One region of the Halanaerobium sehlinense genome, then DNA from elsewhere that is predicted to be linked to it. Evidence: riboswitches for the same ligand, from Rfam matches in the RefSeq annotation. Region 1 holds a riboswitch; the other holds the start of a gene.
The links. Region 1 has a riboswitch for cobalamin ahead of ACZ446_RS07625 (TonB-dependent receptor plug domain-containing protein). Riboswitches for the same ligand answer to the same signal wherever they lie in the genome.

Region 1 (10,791 bases):
AGGCTATGGTACAGCTGAACATATAGCTGCACTAGAAAAATATGGTTCATCACCAATTCATCGGAAGTCTTTTGGTAGGGTACCTGATAAAGCACTTGAAAATTAAAATAATTAAAAAAGAATTAAATAAGTAAATTTAATAAAAATATTATCTTTAAATAATTCATTTAAAATCTAAATAAGCTCTTGGAAAGGAGATAAGAAAATGGATACAAAAAAAATAGCCAGAGGAGCTGCAATAACAGCCTTATATGTTGTTATAACTTATTTTTTGGCACCAGTTAGTTTTGGACCAATTCAGTTTAGAGCAGCAGAAGCTTTGACAGTTTTACCAATAATTTTTCCTGAAGCTGTACCAGCTTTATTTTTAGGTGTAATGTTAGCTAATGTTATTGGTGGTCTTGGTATGGTTGATATAGTAGGAGGTAGTTTAGTTACCCTTTTAGCTGCCTATGTTACTTATAAAAATAGAGACAATATCTTTGCTTATTTAAGCCCGATTTTATTTAATGCCTTTTTAATCAGTATTTACCTCCATCTTTTGTTTGAGCTTCCATACTGGTTAAATGTAATTCAAATCGGTCTAAGTGAAGCTGCTGTTGTCTTAATTCTGGGAGTTCCACTGGTTAAATATTTAAAGAAGCATTTCTGATTTTTCAGCATACCAGCGAAAATCAACTGCCTCAATTAAATCTGAATCTTTAATCTTTTGATGATTATTTAAGTCAGCAATTGTTCTGGCAACCCTCATCAATCTGATATAACCTCTGACGCTTAATTTAAGCCTTTGATAAGCCTGGTCTAATATTTTTTGGCTTCTTTGATCAAGCTGGCAGTATTTTTCTATGTCTTTTAAAAGAAGTTCAGAGTTATTTTTCAAATCAGTATTTTGATACCTTTCAGCCTGCATTTTGCGGGCTATTTCTATTTGATCAATATAATTTTTATCTTGGGCTGAAGGAGAAGCAGTTAATATTTCATCTTTCTCTAGTGGTAGAACTTCAATCTGTAAATCAATTCTATCTTTTAATGGGCCTGATAATTTTTGTTGGTATCGAACAATATCTCTTTCTGAACATTTGCATTTTCGATTTTTAACTCCAGAAAAACCACAGGGACAGGGATTCATAGCTGCAATAAATTGAAAATTAGCTGGAAAGTAATAGCTTCCCTGCTGTCTGACAATTTTTATTCTCTTTTTTTCTAGAGGTTCTCTTAAATTAGCCAGCACACTGCTTTTGAATTCGGGCAGTTCATCTAAAAAGAGGACACCATTGTGAGCTAAAGATATTTCTCCTGGAACAGGTATATGACCACCACCAATTAAAGCAGCAGCTGTTATAGAGTGATGTGGTGCTACAAATGGGCGTCGTTTTTTGGTCAAGCTCAACTCGTCTAAATTATTGTTGATGCTGTAAATTGAGGCGGTTTCTAGTAATTCTTTTTTATTTAAAGGTGCTAATAACTTTACAATTGATTCTGCTAAAACTGTTTTACCACAGCCCGGTGGGCCAATTAAAAGTAAATTATGACCTCCAGCTGCTGCAGTGATAATAGCTTTTTTAGCGTTTTTTTGACCCCTTATTTCAGAAAGATCAGTATAATCTATAACTGAGTTCATTTTTACTTTTGGCGTAGTTAAAATGTTTTCTTGGTTATCTTCCAGGTAATTAATATCACTTAAATGTTTGATCAAGTAGGAACTTAGATTCTTGACCAGAATTGATTCTTTATGATTATTAGCTGGCAGTACAGCTTGTTTAAAATTATTTTCTTGTGCAGCCAGCAGCATAGATAAGACACCTTTGACATGATTTATATTACCATTCAGACTTAATTCACCTGCAAATAACTTTTTGTTTTTATCTTTAATTTTAATTTGACCTGATGATTCTAGTAAAACTGCAGCTATTGCCAGGTCAAAATGAGAACCATATTTATTGATATTTCCCGGAGCTAAATTAACAGTAATCTTTTTAACAGGCCACTCAAAACCAGAATTTATAATTGCAGAGCGCACCCTTTTGGCAGACTCTCTTACAGTTTTACCCGCTAAACCAACTATATTGAAACCGGGTAAGCCTCTAGAAATATCTATTTCAACTCTAACAATTTCCGCTTTAACTCCGTGAATAACAGCTGAATAGAGGTATGAATACATAATTTTCTCCTTTCGCAGGCCAGTGGATTACTAAAATTAATCAATAATATTAATAAAATGTTTCAATTTGTCAATTTTTTTAGCAGTTGGATCAATTTTTAGGGCAATTAAATCAAAGCGGATTGAACTTAAATGAATATTTTTTTCTGAGAAATAAAAAATTGCAGCTCTGCGTATTTTGTGCAGCTGTTTATGATAGAGTGATTGGGCCAGATCAATATAATTTTCTGAACTTCTGCTTTTAACCTCAACAAAAACTGTATAATTATTTTTAGCAGCAATGATGTCAATTTCCCCAAATTTATTTCTGTAGTTTCTTTCAACAATATAATAACCTTCTTTTTTTAAATACCTAACTGCAATCTCCTCACCTAAAACACCAATTTTATTATGTAACGCCATTAAAAAACCTCCTTTTTTAGATATAATATATAATTATGTAAATAATTAGAAACTCCTTTATTTTTTTATAATTTTTTTCACAAATTTATATATTTGATCTGATTTCAAAAATTTTTAAAATAATTAGTCCTAATTTAAAGGACTTTTTAAAAATTACTAGAATAAAAGTAGTAGAAAAGAAAATAATGTTCTCTTTTTAGGTGCTTCTTTAAATGGAAGATAATAGGGAATCAGGTGAAATTCCTGAACGGGTCCGCCACTGTATATCAGTAGGCTGGTTAAATCACTCATTTAATAATAATGGGGAAGGTTAATCAGTAGAGCTGTAAAGTCAGGAGACCTGCCTAAAAGGATAACAGCCATCTTCGAGACAGGAATGGTTGTGGGCTATTTAAGTATTTATAGACACCCTCAATTTACCTGGGTGTCTTTTTCTATTTTATAGCCTATTTTGTCTAGGGTGGCTGTGAGCAGACAAAAACAAGGAGGAATAGTTAATGTTAAAGAAAAAAGTTTTAGTCATGCTTACAGCACTTTTAATTTTAGCAGTGCCGGTAAGTGCGCAGGAAGAAGTTATGGATTTAGAAGAAGTTGTTGTGACAGCAAGTCGTTATGAGGAAAGTATTATGGAAACCCCGGTCAGTATTGAGGTTATTGATCAGGAGGAGATTGAAGAGAGTGGTGCAAGAAATTTATCAGAGTTATTGAGTAGTTCTGGAGGAGTACATATTAAAGATTATGGCGGTGTAACCAATAGTAAAGATATAATTATTCGAGGAATGAGAGGAGATCAAATTTTAATATTACTAGATGGTCAACCATATAACAATCCAAATGATGGTAGTCTTAGTTTTGAATCAATACCTGTTGAATTTATTGAAAAAATTGAAGTGTTAAAATCTCCTGCATCAGCTGTCTATGGAGCAAATGCTATGGGGGGAGTAATTAACATAATAACTAAAGAAGCAAAAGATATTAAAAGAACGAATCTTAAGTTAGAATCTGGTTCTTTTGATACCCAAAAATATAATTTATCACATAGCTTTTCAAATAATAATCATAGTTTGATTTTAGTATATGATAAATTGTCTTCTGATGGTCATCGCGAAAAAAGTTCTATTGAAAGAGAAGATCTTTTTCTAAAATATAATTATCAGATAAGTAACTATAGTGATTTAATCTTATCTTTTAAAAATAATGAAAGTGAAACTGATTATCCTGGCCAGGATGAAGATTATTTGAGTGATCAATATTTAGCTTCGTTATCTCCATATGGACCAGCTCCAAATGGCTCAAGTGAAGATAGTGATCAGAATATTAATTTAAACTTTAAGCAGAATTTAGAAAATAAGGATCGTAAAATATCAGTTTATAATAATGATAGAGAATTAAAAGATTTAACAAGGGATACGACAACTGATATTAATAAAAAAGGTTTTTCATTTATGCAAACTAATTATTTTAATAAACATACTTTAAGTTATGGACTGGATTTTATTGAAAATGGAGTAGAAACTGATAATTATAATGAGGATAATTTAAATAAAGCAATATTTATTCAAGATAAATACATGCATAATGAAAAGACCATCTTCAATTTAGGGGCTCGTTATGATGATCATGAACAATATGGTTCTAAAATTAGTCCACGTTTAGGTATGGTGTATAAAATTGATAATAATTGGAGTTTTAATGCAAATGCAGCAGAATCATTTAGAGCTCCATCTTATCTTGATTTATATTATCCTGGAGCAAATAATCCTGATTTAGATCCTGAAAAATCTGTATCCTATGATTTTGGATTTAAGTATATGGATAATATATGTCAAAGAGAAATAACGTTTTTCAAAAGAAACATTGATGATTTGATCAAATTTAATATTATTCCTGAAAATATCAATTCTGCTACAATTAAAGGGATAGAGTTAAATACAAATAGGAAAGTTAATAACAATTTTGATTTAGACTTTAATTACACTTATTTAGATGCTAATAATGAACAAACTGATAAACAAATTGGTGATATGCCATATCATAAATTTGGTTTAAATATGAAATATACAATGAAGGATACAAAATATATTCTTAATAATAGATTTACTGGTGAAAGAACAGATGGATCTTCTGGGGAGGATATGGATTCATACTTTATTTCAGATTTAAAAATTATAAAAAATGTTAATGATGCCACTGAGTTAAAAGCTTCTATCAACAATCTCTTCGATAAAGATTATGAGGTAGTAGATGGTTATCCTATGCCAGGAAGAAATTATATGCTAAGTATCAGCACCAAATTCTAGCTAAACCTACAAATTAACTTATAGAAAGGATGATGATAATGAAGAATAACAAAATAATATATCTAACAGCCTTCCTCTTATCATTATCCCTTATCTTGCTGCTGGAAGCTGGTTCTTTAAGGCTTCTGGCAGAAGATATAAAAATTCAGGAAAAAGAAGAAGTTGAAATAGAACTATTATTATCTGCTTCTAAAAAGCCTGCTGGGAGAGAAAGCCAGTCAGATGCCAGGAATGAATTGAAGTCTCAAACAAAAGAAACAGCTGTCCAGAATCAAAAAATGAAGCGGAAGTAGATAAAAATAGTTTAGCTGAAAAAAAGGTTGAAATTACAGAAGAAAAGAAAGATCTTGTTGAAAATAAGATAGTAGAAGAAAAAGAACCAGCTAAAAAAGAAGTTATACAGACAGAAAATAAACTGGAAGAATCACAAGTAAAAAATATAAAAGTTAAGCAGCAGGAAAAGAATGATGTAAATGACCAAAATGATAAAAAAATTGAGTTAGAAAAAAAAGAAAAAATAGAAATCAAAAAAGAACCAAAAGAAAAACATAGAAAAGAAGCAGTGAAACAACCAGTTAAACAAAAAGAATCTGCTGAAGATAAAGAGCAAAATAAGGAGAAAGAAAAGGTGGCTGAACCACCAGCCTGGATACAGAATTCAGCAAATAACTCCAAAAAAGAAGAATCTGTAGAACAGGAAGAGCAAAATAAAAAAGATGAATTTGATTTAGATAGTTATATAGCTAATTTAGAAGCTGAAGCAGATAAAGAATCAAATCTAACTGAGACAAAAGAGTCGAATCAAGAAAACGAAGCTGCAGATCTTCAATCAAAGCAGGTCAGCAATGCTGAAGAAATAAATAATGATACTAAAAATAAAAATAATGAGATAACCTCAAATGTTAGTGCTGATAATTCTGCTGCAGCAAAAAATAAAGCTGACCAGGAAAATAAAGTTTATGATCTAAGAAAAGGTAGTTCAGATTCAATTAAAAAACCAGGAGTTAGCAAATACAGCCAGCCAGAATATCCTTCTAATTTAAGGCGGAGAAATATCGAAGGTAAGGTTATTATTTCATTAAGAATTGATAAAGAAGGAAAAACACATGATTTGAAGATTAATGAAAGCTCAGGTTACGAATCGTTTGACCAGGCGGCTCTGAAGGCGGTAAGAATTTGGGAGTTTAAAGCTGCTGAAAAAGATGGAGAAAAAATAGAGGTAATAGTAAATCTGCCAATTAAATTTGAGTTACATTAAAAGGAGGTAATATAGATGATTACAGAATTTATAGAAACTGCAGGTGTTGTATCATATCCACTACTTTTAGCAGCATTTTTAATGTTATTTATAATAATCGAACGGACTATAGTTTTTATTTTAAAATATAGAACAATTAATAAAGATGAATATTTAGAGGCTATTTCAAATTTTAATTCAGATAGCCAGAGTAATATATTAAATAAAACAAAGGGAATAGCAGCAGATATTTATTGTAATACTTTAAAGAGAAAACCAAAAACCAGAGAAGAATTTAAACTTTATCTTGATGCAGAAGAGGTTGATCAGCTGCCAGAACTTGAAAAACACTTAGGATTCTTAAATTTTATTGCCCAGGTGGCACCAACTCTTGGGCTTTTAGGAACTGTTAGTGGTATGATCAAGACATTTCAGGTCTTAGGTCTGGGTGGAAATCCGGAACAGATGGCCTTAGGTATTTCTGAAGCCTTATTTACAACTGCTGCTGGTCTGATAATTTCACTACCTGCCGCAGCATTTTACCATTATTTTTATGCAAAAATAGAAAAACTGCATAATCAAATGAATAATTTGCGTTTAGAAAGTGAGAGTATGCTTTTTAAAAAAGAAATAAAGGAAACAACGAAAAAGGGGTTGAAAAAAAATGAGTTATCAGCCTAAAAAAAGGAGCTCAACTTTAAATCTGGCCCCAATGATTGATATAGTATTTTTATTATTAATCTTCTTTTTAGTTTCTTCAACACTGCAGGGAGAGGAAGCTTTATACAACATTACGGTACCGGACAGCGGTATTGGTAGAACACAAAATGTGGAGATGGTTAATATATTTTTGGATCAAAATAATAAAATATATTACAATCAAAAAGAGTACAGCCGTCAGGAAATAGAATCTTTGCTTGCAGATATTAAAATTGAAAAAGATAATAAAATAAAAATTTATGCTGATAAAGAAAGTAATTTTGAAGCAGTAGTATTTCTAATTGAAAAATTAAAAAATAAAAGCTACCAGAACATTTCATTTGCTCTACGGGAAGAAAATTAGTGAATAAATCAAAATTATAAATCTCATTAAAAATTAATAAAGGAATTTTATAATTTAATTAGAATAATATAAGTAGAGAAAGATAAAAATACAATTATTTTAATGAAAGTTAAATGGAGGGATTTTTATGAGTAAAAATCTAGGGATGTTTTTAGTTTTTATCGCTTTAATTTTATTATCAGTTTTAGTTGTAAATGGTCTATATTTTAATACTCCAGCAGTACAAACAGCAGAAAAAGAAGAAACTGTTGAAACAGTTGAAGAAGACTATATCACTACTAATCTAAGTATTACTCAGCAGCGTGAATATGATCCAGAGATAGCTGATGTTGTGCTTGGTTTTGAAAATGAAAGCAGAGAACAGTCAGCAGCAGTTGAAGAAAATAATAGAATTGTAAGTGAATTAATGTCAATTTTAGAAGCAGAAGAATTAGAAAATGTTGAAACACAGGGTTTTAGAGTTTATCCCTATACTAATTATGTATCACTAAACGGAGAAGATGAAGAAGAAAGAGTAACTTTCTATCGAGTCAGCAATCGGATTAAGTTTAGCACTGAAAATTTAGGTGAACTGCCTGTATTATTAGGCGAATTATTAAACGCTGGAGCAAATAGAGTAGTAAACATAGATTACCGTTTGGAAAGCAATGAAGAGGCTTTAGAAGAAGTCACAGCCATGGCTTTGAACTCTTTAAAAGAAAAATCAGCTTTTATGGCTGAAAATCTGGATAAAGAAAATTATAGGATTCAAAAAATTAGTTTTGGTCAGCAAAATATTTACGGCAATGATGTTTTGAGATCAATGACAAGAAGTGCTGAATCAGCTAATTTTTCAGAAGTTCCACTGGCTGAGCAGAAGGTAAATATAAATGTTGCAGTTTCAGCAGAAATAGAATTATACTAAAATAATTTTTATATAAGAAATAACAAAAGCTGAGTGCGGTTTAATGCACTCAGCTTTTCTTTAATCATTTTTATTTAGTAAAAAGTCAGCTGCTCTTTCCATATCATCTTTTGAGGCTACTAAAAAAACCTGATTTCCAGCAAATATTTCTCTATTTCCACGTGGTACTATGTAACGGTCCTGGGCCTTATCAAAAATACCGGCAATTACACAGTTTTCGGGAAAGTTTTTTTGACTAACTATTTCTGATATTTTCATACCTGAAATTGGTGATTCAGGTGGTATGGTTAAAATAGAAACTTCAGCCTTTCCATCACCTAAAGAGGCAACTTTTCTTACGTCAGGTTCTTCGATATCAGTAATAAAGCGGTCAACAATCAATTCCATTGTTGCAGCAATATTAGTGGCGCCAGCCATTTCAAAGGCATTCTCGTATTCTGGTTCTCTCATTCTAACTAGAATTTTTTCCACCCCAAAGTTTTTCGCAAGCAGTGAAAAAGAAAGATTATCCGCATCATCTCTCATAACTGCAATTGCTACGTCACACTTTTCAATACCGGCTTCTTTTAAAATATCAATTCTAGTTGCACTTCCCAACACAGTTACTGCTCCATAGCGGCTGTATATTTTTTCAGCAACACTTTGTTCTTTCTCGATTACAATTACATCATGTTTTTGGACTAAATTTTTAGTTAAATTTCTACCAGCAATACCTCCACCAGCTATAATTATATACATTTATTTTACCTCCAGTTTTTATATTTTTTTTAATAATTTAAATAGTGTTTAGTCCTTCCAGGCTTTTCTAGAAAATAAGATAATAATTGGTAAGATTTCCAACCTTCCTGCAAGCATTCCAATGATATATGTCAATTTAATAACGGGTGACAAAGAAGCCATTTTTTCAACAGAAAAGAAGAAAGGTCCTATATTCCCCATTGCAGAAAACATTCCCGAGAAAGCCTGCCAGCCATTGAGATCAGAAAAAACGGATGTTATGATCCCTCCAATGACAATTAAGACAAGCCAGAAAGAAAATAAGCCTGTTAATTTATTAATTTCATCACTATCAACAATACTTTTATCTAATGTTACAGGTAAAACTGCATGGTTTGGCAGATATATCTTTTTAACTTCCCTTTTAAATAACCCCCCTAAAATATTTAAACGCATTACTTTGATTCCACCAGCAGTAGAACCAACACTCCCGCCAATCAGCATAAATACTATAAAAATCTGACGGGCTGCAGCTGGGAAAAAGCTGGAATTAATATTATGGGTTCCAAAACCGGTAGTTGTAATAATAGAGGTTACTTGAAAAATGGTTTTTCTAAAAATTTCTTCAGCATTAAAATTACCAGCAGTATTTAAAACTATAATTAAAAAACTTATAAAAAAGGTGGAATATAATATCAACCTTAAAAAAGTTTTTAGTTCACTATTTTTCTTAATGCTTTCATAATCTTTAGTAAAAAATCTAAAATGAAGTAAAAAATTAACTCCACCTAAAAACATAAAAAATGTTATGACATATTCAATTAAAATATAGTTGCTGTAACCGCTATCTGCAAAATGAGCTACACTTGCATCATAATGTGAAAATCCTCCGGTAGATAAGGTGGTAAAGCTGTGAGTAAAGGCATCAAAAACAGATAAACCCAGCGCAATAAGAATTAAACTCTGCAGAAGCATAAACCCAAGATAAATCATCCAGAGTATTTTTACAGTTTTAAAAACATTTGGAACCGGTCTTGAAACATTAATTTTATGACTTTCTGCACTAAAAAGCTGCCAGGTTTCACCTTTGGCTCGAGTTGAAATTAAAAGAAAAAAAGTCAAAATACCTAAACCACCTAAAAGCTGCATTAAACTTCTCCAAAAAATAATAGATTTAGGCATAGAATCAAGCCCGGTAAAAACTGTGATTCCAGTTGTTGTAAAGCCACTTACTGCTTCGAAAAAAGAATCAATAAAAGACTTTTCAATTCCAATCATAAAGGGGAGAGCCCCTAACATTGAAACAATAATCCAACCCAAAGCACATAGTAACATAGCTGTTGTTAAATCAATGTAGATGTTTTCAGGATCAGTCGGTAATTTCAAAATGGTACCTGTAATCAGAGAAATGATTATTGTATAATAAAAGGCCTGATAAATATCATTTCCTTCCTGGTAGAAAAAAGCCAGCAATAAAGGAACAACAATAATAAATCCCATAATAAAAGCAAGTATGCTTAAAAAATATAAAATAGTATTATATTTAGTAGATTTGAGCAATAATATCACTCCTTCTCAATAAAAATCCCAAATAAATATAGAATCTCGATTAATTATATTATTCAAGAACAAAGTTAATCTTCCTTTAATTTCTAAATTAAATTTGCTATTAACATTTTTTGGATATATACTATAGATAAAACAAGGAGGTAAATTATGGATATTAATTCTCTGACAATTATTTTTTTAAATAAAATTAGTGGTTTTGGTCCTAAAACTATTGAGAATCTGATTATAAACTTAAAAGATCTAAAAAATATTTGGCAGCTTGGTGATCAGGATTTAAAAAAATTAGGTCTAAAAAGTTCCCAAATTCAAGAATTTAATAAATGTAGAAGTCAATTTAATCCAAAAAAAATTCAGGCTGAACTGGAAAATAAAAATATTGAATATTTAACTCTTTATAATGAAAATTACCCGCAGAAGTTAAGAAATATCTATGATCCG
Region 2 (10,791 bases), 1.0 Mb from region 1:
GGCTGCAGCAGTGGTTCCCCACCGGTAATTGTCACCCCATCCAGCAGACTGTTTCTCTGCTGAAGAAAGTCGAAAAAATTTCCCTCCGGCATTAACTCCTGCTCGGCTGGGATTTTCATCGGAATCAGCTGGCTGTTGTGGCAGTAGGGACAATAAAAGTTGCAGCCCTGTGTAAAGACCACCGCTGAAATCTGATCGGGAAAATCAATAACTGAGGTCTTCTGTAATCCGGCCAGCTGCATCTACTCCACTTCACTTTCTGAATTGTTTTTTTCGCTAAAAGTAAAATTTGCCTCAACTGCTCCTTGCTCAGCCTCTGCTTCTGCCTCACATTTAGGGCAGTACTCATGCTCTCCCGGCAGATAGCCGTGAACCGGACAGATGCTAAATGATGGAGTTAGTGTATAATAGGGCAATTTAAAGTTTTCAGCAATTCTTCTAACCAGTTTTTTTGTAGCTTCAATGGAATCTATTTTTTCCCCAAGAAATCCGTGGAATACCGTGCCCCCAGTATAAAGTGACTGTAGTTCATCCTGCAGCTCTAAAGCTGTAAAAATATCATCAGTTAATCCTACCGGTAATTGAGTTGAGTTGGTATAATAGGGATCTGCATCTTCCTTAATTACTCGCTCCTGATTGGCAGCAATAATCTGATCTCCAAACTTTTCTCTGTCCAAACGAGCAAAACGATAGGCTGTTCCTTCAGCTGGAGTTGCCTCAAGATTATACATATTATCTGTTTCTTCCTGATACTGCTGCAGACGCTCTCTCATCTTTTCCATTACTTCTTCAGAAAACTTCTGTCCGGCTGGAGTTGAAATATCTTTACCCATGAAATTGAGCAGAGCTTCATTCATTCCATTGAGTCCAATTGTGTTAAAGTGATTTTTCCAGTACTGATCAAAGCGTTTTTTTATATCTCTTAAATAAAACTTTGCGTAGGGGTATAATCCCTGCTCAGTTAATGTTTCTAAAACTTTGCGCTTAACTTCTAAGCTCGTTTTTGCCTGATCCATCAAATAGTAGACTCTATGCATAAATTCTTCTTTAGTCTGAGCCTGATAACCAATCCGGGGCATGTTTAAAGTTACTACGCCTATCGAACCAGTTAGAGGATTAGCCCCAAATAAGCCGCCTCCTCTTTTGCGGAGTTCTTTGTTATCCAGGCGCAGTCTGCAGCACATACTCCTTGCGTCCTCAGGATCCATGTCCGAATTGATGAAGTTGGAAAAATATGGTATCCCAAATTTGGCTGTCATTTCCCAGACCGGATCCAGCTTTTCATTTTCCCACTCAAAGTCCTCAGTAATATTATAAGTAGGAATTGGAAAGGAAAACATTCTACCTTTGGCATCACCTTCCATCATCAGCTCAGCAAAGGCTCGGTTGAGCATATCCATTTCCTCTTGAAATTCACCATAGCATTTTTCCTGATACTGACCACCAATTATAACTGCCTGGTCTTTTAAATAACTGGGAACTTCAAGGTCCATGGTAATATTTGTAAAAGGAGTCTGAAATCCTACCCGTGTCGGGACATTCATATTAAATAAAAATTCCTGCAGCGCCTGCTTAACTTCTGCGTAATTAAGGCCATCATAGGCTATAAAAGGAGCCAGATAGGTGTCGAAGTTGGAAAAAGCCTGGGCTCCCGCGCTCTCACCCTGGAGTGTATAGAAAAAATTTACAATTTGCCCGAGTGCTGTCTTTAAGTGTTTGGGTGGTGCACTTTCAATTTTGGTTGCCACTCCTCTAAAGCCGCTCCGCAAAAGCTCCTCTAAATCCCAGCCGCAGCAGTAAACACTCAGATTACCAAGATCATGGATATGCAGATCACCACCGCTGTGCAGCTCAGCAGTTTCTTTGGGATATATCTCCTGCAGCCAGTACTGACCTGTCACCTCAGAAGCAATATAATTATTTAGGCCCTGGAGTGAATAACTCATATTGGAATTTTCATTTACCTTCCAGTCACTGCGGTCTAAATAATCATCCATAATATTAACTGCATCAGCAAAGAGTTTTTTACTGTCCCTGAGTTTGCTGTGCTGCTCCCGGTAAAGAATATAAGCTTTTGCAATTTCGGCATAGCCCTTTTCGATCAAAACTTTTTCCACCAGATCCTGAATCTGTTCTACCTCTACTGTACCACCATTTTTGAAAAATATCTTTAAATAGGATATCACCTCAGCTGTTATCTCAGCACCAATTTGCTGGTCAACCTGATCTACTGCTGCAGCTGCTTTTGCCACAGCATTTTCAATTTTTTCCGATTTGAATTTAACTTTTTTCCCGTCACGTTTTTTTACATAATCTAAATTCATAATTCCTCCTTTTCGAACTTATGTTTGTCTATATTTAATTATTTCTCTGCTACTTTGAATAATCCTGCTTATTTCTAATTTTTTTATAACCTATGTAAACTAAAAAATCCCCTCCGCACAGGCTCTGCACGAAAGGGATTAATAATTAAAGTTTGCTTAAAGAATTTTATTTAAAATCAGCTATTTATTATTAAAAATAATTCAAATAAAATTCGCTCAAACACCCCCTCATGACCCGTGAGTTTATGGTGTTTAAATAAAGGCAGGTCTTCCGGCTCGGTTCAATTGATAATCAGCCTTCCCAGTATTCCCAGTGGCAGTTTTGATTATCTTTAAACCTTACGGCGGCGGGACCGCAGAGGTTTTTCACCTCTTTCCCATTTTAATCCAGCCAATTATTTGAGCTATAGTCGCTAAAATAATAGCTGAAACCCTTATTTAAAACTATTCAATTTTACTAAAAAATTTATTTAACTTATATTTAGTTTAATACATATTTTATAAAATAACAAATTAAATAAATGCATTTAAAGAATAAAATCTCAGCTAAGCTCAAATTAATTATCATATTTAGAGTAAATACTGCTTAATCTATTTTTAGTTTTACAAATAATCATTCATTGCGTCCTTTAAAAGCTACAGAAGTAAAATAAAATAGTGCAGCTGTAATAATAATTACTGCTCCTGATGGAAGATCATAATAATAAGAAAAAGTTAGACCACTAAAAGAAAAAACAAGACCAAAAATAACAGCAAGTCCCATAATTTTCTTTAAATCATCTGTATATAAACGAGCTGCTGCTGGTGGCGCTGTTAAAAGAGCAATTACAAGTACTATTCCTACAACTCTAATTAAAATTACTATTGCAAGAGCAATCATCACAAAAAGAAAGTTTTCTAAAATAGTTGATTTGACTCCCAAAACCCGCAAAAATTCTTCATCAAATAGGTAAGCTTTCCAATAATTAAAGAGACTGCTGATTGCAGCTATCATAAAAATAGTTAAAGCTGCCATCAGCCAGACATCTACTCTCCGAACGGTTAAAATATCGCCAAATAAATAAGATGAGATGTCAGGTGGATAACCAGGAGTAAAGCCGATAAATAGAACTCCAAGGGCCATTCCTAGAGACCAAAACATACCAATTAGGGTATCAGATCCGGTCCCAATTTTACGGCGAATAGAAGCAATCGCTAAAGAAGCAGCAACTGCAAAACCAAAAGCTCCATAAATGGGCTCGATATTCAAAAGATATCCAAGTCCAATACCTCCAAAAGAGGTATGAGCTATACCTCCACTCAACATAACAAGCTTTTTTTCAACAATTATTGTCCCAATCAGACCACAGGCAATGCTGGCCAAAACTGCAGCAAAAAAAGCATTCTGCATAAATTGATAATTCAAAATTGCATCAATCATTATTTTCCTCCTCTCCATGAGGTTCAAATACATGGTGAGGATGTCCATGTGCTATTAGATCAACAGGGCAGCCAAAAACCTGTTCAGTTGTATGCTGATCCAGCTGTTTATCACCGTGATGATAAAGTCTTTCATTTAAACAGGCCAAACTATCAAAATAAGAAGAAACAGCTGCCATATCATGTGTTACAACAATAATAGTTTTTTTCTTATTTAATTCTTTCAGCAGCTGATAAATTTGCGAAGTAGCTCTAGCATCAACATTAGCAGTGGGCTCATCTAAAAGTAAAATTTCAGGCTCTACAGCCAGACCTCGGGCAATTAAAACTCGCTGCAGCTGTCCACCTGATAATTTACCAATTTGTCTATCTTTAAGCTGCAGCAAATTTAACTGCTCTAAAACTGCCTCTGCTTTTTTTATATCATCCTTTTTATACTGATGAAAAAATCTAACTCTTCCTCCAAGTCGAGCCATCAAAACTACATCTAGCACACTAATCGGAAAGTTTCGATCAAAGTTTGAAATTTGGGGCACATAGCCAATCTTATCCACTGCCTGATCTAAGGGACGACCAAATATTTTAATTTCTCCTACTTCCGGCTCAATCAGTCCCAGTACAACCTTTAATAAAGTAGTTTTACCACCACCATTAGGACCAATAATCCCTAAAAAAGAACCCTCAGCAACCTGGAGGCTGATATTTTTCAAGGCATCCAAATTACCATATTTAACTGAAACATCTTTCAGTTCTACTGCATAACTCACTAATTATCATCTCTTTCTTTAAGTTCAGCTTCCATTTTAGCAGCCATCATTTTTAAATTTTGAAGATAGTTTTCTGCTAATGGATTGAGCTGAATAGTCTTTCCACCCAATTCTTCTGCAACAGCCCTTGTTTTAGTACTATCAATTTCTGCCTGATAAAATACGTTCTTTATTCCTTCAGCCCTTGCAAATTCAATGATTTCCTGCAGATGTCTGGGACCAGGTTCTTTTCCTTCCGCTTCTATTGCTATCATTTCCAGACCATAATGATCTGTAAAATATCCAAATGAAGGATGATAAACTAATATTTCTTTTCCTTTATAAGGAGCCAGCAGTTCTTTGTTCTCTTGATCTACTGCTGCTATTTTTTTAAGATAGGCATCAGCATTCTCTTTAAATTCAGCTTCATACTCAGGCATAATTTTAATTAACTCATCTCTAATTATTTCTACCATATAACTAACTCTTGCTGGTGAAAGCCAAAGATGAGGATCTCTACCTCCAGCATGATTGTGGCTGTGATCATTATCCTCTTTATGCTCTGCCTGCTCATCAGTATCTTCTTCCCCAAAATAGCGGTGAGGATATTTAGCTTCAATTCTTTCAAATAATTTTACGACTCTTAAGTCAGATTGCTCCTCTGCCCTTGGTAAAATATTCTGAACATCGGCAGGAACTCCCATCGAAAAATAAATGCTGGCTTCATTAAAAGCCCTCATTTCAGCTGGAGATGGTGCATAATTAGAAGGACTGAATCCTTTGGGGATCATTTCAATAACTTCAAGCTTTTCCCCAGCTACTGCTTCCACCATTTCCAACTGAGGCATGATAGTTACTGCCACAGTTGTTTTAGCAGCCGCACTATAAAAAGGCACAGCTAATATTAAAACTAACAGAAAGAATACAATTGTTTTTACTTTTAAATTCATATCAAATCACCCTTATATATTCAAATTTGTTTATATTTAAATCACCGTTCTTAAAAGCAACTGAAGCAGACCAAAAACACCGCCAAACCAACCATATTGTTTAAGATGATTGAAATATTTTCCCGCAAAACTGTCAAAAACAGCCTCTATTTCTGCTGGATTCATTTTTCGAATTTCTTTGGCAGTCAGCTCTTTTAACTCAAGGCTTGAAAGTAAAGCTTCAGAATTGGCTTTGAAACTATCAACTCCTGCTTCAATTACTAAAGCCAATAAAAATCTTAGACTATCTCTGTCCATTTCTGTTTTTAATGTATCAGCTAGTTTTAAAATCTCAGCCTCAAGTTGATTTAGTAAAGATTTCCTTAATTCTTGATCATCTAATAATGAGCAGCTATTTTCTTTGAATTTTGCTAAAAATTGAGGATTAAAATACTCAGCATCTAACAACTTAAGCTCAGCAAACATTTTTTCTATTTCCTGATTTAGGAAATCAAAGTTAAGCTGCTTTATTAATTGAGTAAGCTCTTTTCTAAAATTATCTGCAGAAATTAATTTTTTAAACTGGATTAAAAGCTCTAACTTCTGTTCAAGATTTAAATAATCATTTATAAAAAACTCAACAAATTCAGATTCTATGCTTAAGTTTAAGGAAAAAAGTTTTTTGCTTTCTGATTTGAAAGTTAAATCAATTAAATCTGTTAAAAGATCGTCATTTAAATATAAGCTTTTTGTTAAAATATCCGTCCCAGCTTCTGTAGTTAATAGTTCTTTCAGCAGCTGATTAATCTTCATTTGATCTTTTGTCAATAATTCTTTATTATCATCAATTTTCTTTATAAATGAAAAATATAATTTTTTTAATTTACTTCTGTTTTCTATTAAATACTTTTCCTCAAGCCCCTGAAAAACTAATGCCACAACTGAATCTACAAATTCATCTAGATCAGCCATGTAAATTGCCCCAGAGATCAAGGTGTTTTTAAGCAGACCACCTTTTTTCTCTTTTTCTTTTTCAATAATTTCGTCTTTTTTGAAGTTAATCAGACGAGCTGTCTTTTCCTGCTGTTCTAAAAACAGATTTAAACCCTGATCTAAATAAAAATCAACTTCTCTTTTGGCATGATCAATCAAATATTCTTTTGAATCAAAATCAATCTCTTTTTCAAATAAATAAGGTACTAAAAATTTAATTATTGGATAAAGTTCTTTATTCTGCATGAAATTTTTCAATTCTTTTGAATTAAATTCTAATTTATATTCTCCAGCAGCTGCTTCTATTATCGTATTCACTTTAAAGCCGGAACTGAGTCTGGATTCTAAATTAAAACAGTCATTATCTTCTGCTAAATATTTATTAAGTTCAAGGGCAAAATCAAATCCTTCAGCCTTCTTCATAAGCAATCTATTTAAATCTTTATTAAAAGCTTTTATCATGCTTTCAAAGTGCTGATAATCTAGTTCAGAAATTGTGTTTTTTAAACTGTTTAATATTTTCTTTGCTAAAATTTGATTATTTTCTGAAATCAGGTCAAAAAACTGCTGGTAATCATTCCCTTCAAAAAACTCTTCAGTCCTGGCTCTGATTTGCGATCGATTTTGTTCAATAATCTCCGCTGCAGAATTGGCTTTAAGCAGTTCTTTTTCTACAAATTTTCCCATAGAATTAGCAAACCGACTTCGATTTTTGGCTACTACTCCCGGGGTAAAAGGGATTTTAAGGCCAGCTATGTTTTTCTGCTGATAGGGATGAAAGATCATCCAGATTGCTAAAACATTGGTTAACCAGCCGACTCCACCATATAATAAGGCTGAGCTTAAATATTCAATCCAGATTGGAAAAGAATTAAAAACAGCTGCTTCTGCTCCACTGGCAGCAAAGATGGAACCGGCTGCAGCGCCCAACAAAGCTCCTAAATAAGTAATTGGTTTTAATTCTTTACCCATAAAATCTTCTATAGCAGCTTGAACTTCCTGGTCAGAAAGCTGATGTAAATTTGTTGATGCTGCTTCAGTAATTTTACCTTCTAATAACTCAGGAAGATTATTATAGAAGAAAGTTGAAATTGATTCAGTTAAATCTGTAACAGCTTCTGGATTGTCTCTAAAAACTCTATAGAAAGACGATATTTCTTTGGCTGCTGCTTTATTTTTTAAATGCTCAAGCGAATTTTGGATTGAATCTTTGAATTCAGATTTAGAATTATTAATTTCGTTATTTAAAATAGCAAAGAAGTTTTCATTAAGATAGGATACAGCTTGTAGCTTAAATCTTTCTTCTGCCTGCATAAACTTATAAAATTTAGCTGCTGCAGTTTTCTTCTTATTATTAACTGTAGGCTTTGTAATTAAATCTTTTAACCTAAAATCAAATAGATAATCAACCATAATATCTATTGATTCTGATTCACTGCTCAACTTTTTAATAAAGGAGAACAACAAATCAGTAATTTTATCTGAAAAATAGCCCTGAGCGAAAAAATCTTCAGAAAAAAGTTCAATTAACCTTTTGTCTCTATTTTGCTGGTAAAAATCCCAGATTAAAGTTTCCAAATTATTAGTAACTTCTTCCAAATCAATGTTACTTACTAATTTATTTATCTTTATTTCTTTTATTTTGCTGAAAAAGAATTCAGTTATCTTATGATGACTATCAGCATTCTGATTACCTTTAAAATAATTTTTTAGATAAGTTGTTGGTAAACCATATTCATCTATATTTTCTCGATATTTACTATAAATACCCTGACGACTCATTGCTTTGAAGCCAGTACTGGACTCTATCTCAGCTTCTACAGCTTCAAATATCAAGCTGTTTAATTCATTTTCTTCTTCAGTTAAAAAATCTAACAGTTCTGATTCTCCAACAGATATAATTTTTTCTAATTCAGCCTTTAATTCTGCTTTAACTTCTTCGGTTAAGAAATCTTCTAAAATATAATCAGAATTATTAAGCTCAATCTTGATATTTATTAATATTTCTTTTAAGATATTCCTGATTCCTGCTTTATCTTGCTTTTTTTCAATTTCAGTTTGACTTTTAAAAAGATCACTAATTCTTATTTTTTTTATCTCATTTATTATGTTTTTACTAAATTTTTCGATATTGAGTAGTTCTTTGGTTTTCTCTTTAAAATCATTCTTTTCAATCTGGTTCAGACTTTGATAATTAGTTTTAAAATATTCATTTAGTTTTTTTATTATAGTTCTAAGCTGTTCCCTGCTCTCAACATTTAAAAGTTCTCTGAGCTTTTTATTCTGCAGCTGCTCATAAAATTCAACTATTATTTTTTCTGCTGTAGATTCAGATTTCATTTTTTCTAGAATTTTGCTGTAAATTTCTTCAGTAATTTTTTTCTGATTGGAATCAGAAATCAGCTTATTTAATTCAACTTTTCGTAAATGGCCACTGCTGACAGCCAAAAGCTCCACTATTGAAATAGCCGCTGACTCTGTCAATACCCCAAAATTATCTTCCCAGGCAGGTATATCAGAAATTAAAGTTTCAGAACTATGACTTTCCAAATGATTATTTATAAAATCAGCTACAGTTCTACCAAACTCATTTTTGAATTTAGGATGAGAAAATTCCTCTTTTAAAGTATGGTGATTAATCAAATCTCTTTCAACTAAAGCAGAAATACTATCAATAAACTCATTTTTAGTTTTTATTACCACTCCCCCAAGTGGACCATACTCTTTAAAAATCATCTTTAATGCCAGATTATTTGTTAAATAACCAGTTACCGCTCCTGTTCCTGCTGCCGAAATAATTGCTAATAAATCTAAAGCCATTTTTTGTTCCTAAAATAAATTAATTGAACAACGGCAATTACCAGCATTAAAATAATCACAGCAGGATAAGCAATTTGATAGTTAAGTTCTGGCATATATCTGAAATTCATCCCATAAATTCCAGCAATAAAAGTAAGGGGAATAAAAATTGTAGAAATTACAGTCAAAAACTGCATTACTTCATTCATTTTGTTGCTCTTGTTTGAAAGGTAGATTTCCAGCATGCTGGAAAGCATATCCCGGCCAACATCTATTTCATCCATTAGCTGTCCCACATGATCATAAACATCACGCAGATAATAGTCTGTCTCTTTTGATAAAAGTGGTGATTCAACTCGATATAGATTACCTAAAATTGTATTTAAAGGCCAGATTGTTTTCCGCAAAAAGACTATTTCCTGTTTTAAATTCTGAATTAGCTCCAAAGTATCAGGACCTGTTTTAGCTGCAACAACCAGATCATCCAACTCCTCAAGTACTTCTTCGTTTCTTTCTAAAATATGAAAATAATTATCAACAACTGCATCTAATAAGGCATAGAATAAATAATCTGCCCCTTTTTTTCTGATTTGGCCTTTATTTTCTTCAATCCGAACCCTAACTGGATTAAAATCATCTCCATGAGCTTCTTGAAAAGTTATCACAGCATTTTCTAACAGAATTAAACTTACCTGTTCTGACTGTATGTACTCTCCCTGATAACTCAACATATCTAAAATTGTAATTATATAATTATCAAACTCTTCTTTTTTAGGACGCTGTCTGGTATTTGTAATATCTTCTAAAGTAAGTGGATGTAAATTAATCAAATCTCCAACTTCTTTTACCAGCTCAACATCATGAATTCCTGTAATATTGATCCAATTAACATAGCTCTCCGCTTCAATCAGCCCTGATGAAAATTCTTCTATTTTTTGACGCTGAATATTATCTTCATTAAATCTAATTAATTCAATTTCTGCATCAATTTCTTTTTCTATACCGTGTAAAGTTCCTGGTGTATGACCAATTTCACTTGATTTTATTCGAGAAAATTTTCTCATCTGCTCCCTCCTTTATTTATTTATCCACATTAACAGCTATAAGATCCAATAAAAGGGGCTTAATTTACAAATTTTCGATTATTGTAAATAATAATCATTTTTAATATCCACAATTTGTGGATAACCTGTTGGTAACCAGGGTGATTAATCCACATTTTTTGTTAATTAATTGTTAACAACTGTGGATAAAACACCTGTTTTGTTAGTAACTTGTGGATAACATATCTCTGACTTGTTTATATTCTATTTATTTTTATTATTTAAAAAATTGATAAATTTATCCACAATTTCTGGATCAAATATTTTTTCTTTATAATAATTTAATTCATCAATAATCTCCTTTTCTTCTAAAGCCCCAAAATAATATTTGTTTTTCAGCAGAGGAAAATAAATATTTGATTTTAGTTTACTATAAAAATTTACTACTGAAAAAAGTCTGCTTAAATATGGAATTTGATCTCCTTTTAAAGCCTGAGGCCAACCACTCCCATCAAAATGCTCCTGATGAGAATAAATA

Region 2: another riboswitch for cobalamin. It lies ahead of ACZ446_RS12840 (ribonucleoside triphosphate reductase); the one in region 1 lies ahead of ACZ446_RS07625 (TonB-dependent receptor plug domain-containing protein).

What each region holds. Positions count from the first base shown of each region.
Region 1 covers NZ_AP042442.1:1,583,971-1,594,761, reverse strand. The annotation lists gene ACZ446_RS07645 (ribonuclease HII) at 1-106, shown strand, start outside; gene ACZ446_RS07640 (QueT transporter family protein) at 206-652, shown strand; gene ACZ446_RS07635 (YifB family Mg chelatase-like AAA ATPase) at 635-2,161, opposite strand; gene ACZ446_RS07630 (YraN family protein) at 2,198-2,563, opposite strand; cobalamin riboswitch at 2,745-2,925, shown strand; gene ACZ446_RS07625 (TonB-dependent receptor plug domain-containing protein) at 3,061-4,863, shown strand; gene ACZ446_RS07620 (hypothetical protein) at 4,902-5,156, shown strand; gene ACZ446_RS07615 (energy transducer TonB) at 5,426-6,121, shown strand; gene ACZ446_RS07610 (MotA/TolQ/ExbB proton channel family protein) at 6,137-6,781, shown strand; gene ACZ446_RS07605 (ExbD/TolR family protein) at 6,765-7,163, shown strand; gene ACZ446_RS07600 (SIMPL domain-containing protein) at 7,291-8,067, shown strand; gene ACZ446_RS07595 (potassium channel family protein) at 8,128-8,805, opposite strand; gene ACZ446_RS07590 (TrkH family potassium uptake protein) at 8,854-10,353, opposite strand; gene dprA (DNA-processing protein DprA) at 10,501-10,791, shown strand, end outside.
Region 2 covers NZ_AP042442.1:2,631,761-2,642,551, forward strand. The annotation lists gene ACZ446_RS12835 (anaerobic ribonucleoside-triphosphate reductase activating protein) at 1-242, opposite strand, end outside; gene ACZ446_RS12840 (ribonucleoside triphosphate reductase) at 243-2,324, opposite strand; cobalamin riboswitch at 2,578-2,765, opposite strand; gene ACZ446_RS12845 (metal ABC transporter permease) at 2,938-3,744, opposite strand; gene ACZ446_RS12850 (metal ABC transporter ATP-binding protein) at 3,737-4,510, opposite strand; gene ACZ446_RS12855 (metal ABC transporter solute-binding protein, Zn/Mn family) at 4,510-5,439, opposite strand; gene ACZ446_RS12860 (DUF445 family protein) at 5,476-9,231, opposite strand; gene corA (magnesium/cobalt transporter CorA) at 9,222-10,274, opposite strand; gene ACZ446_RS12870 (sensor domain-containing diguanylate cyclase/phosphohydrolase) at 10,518-10,791, opposite strand, start outside.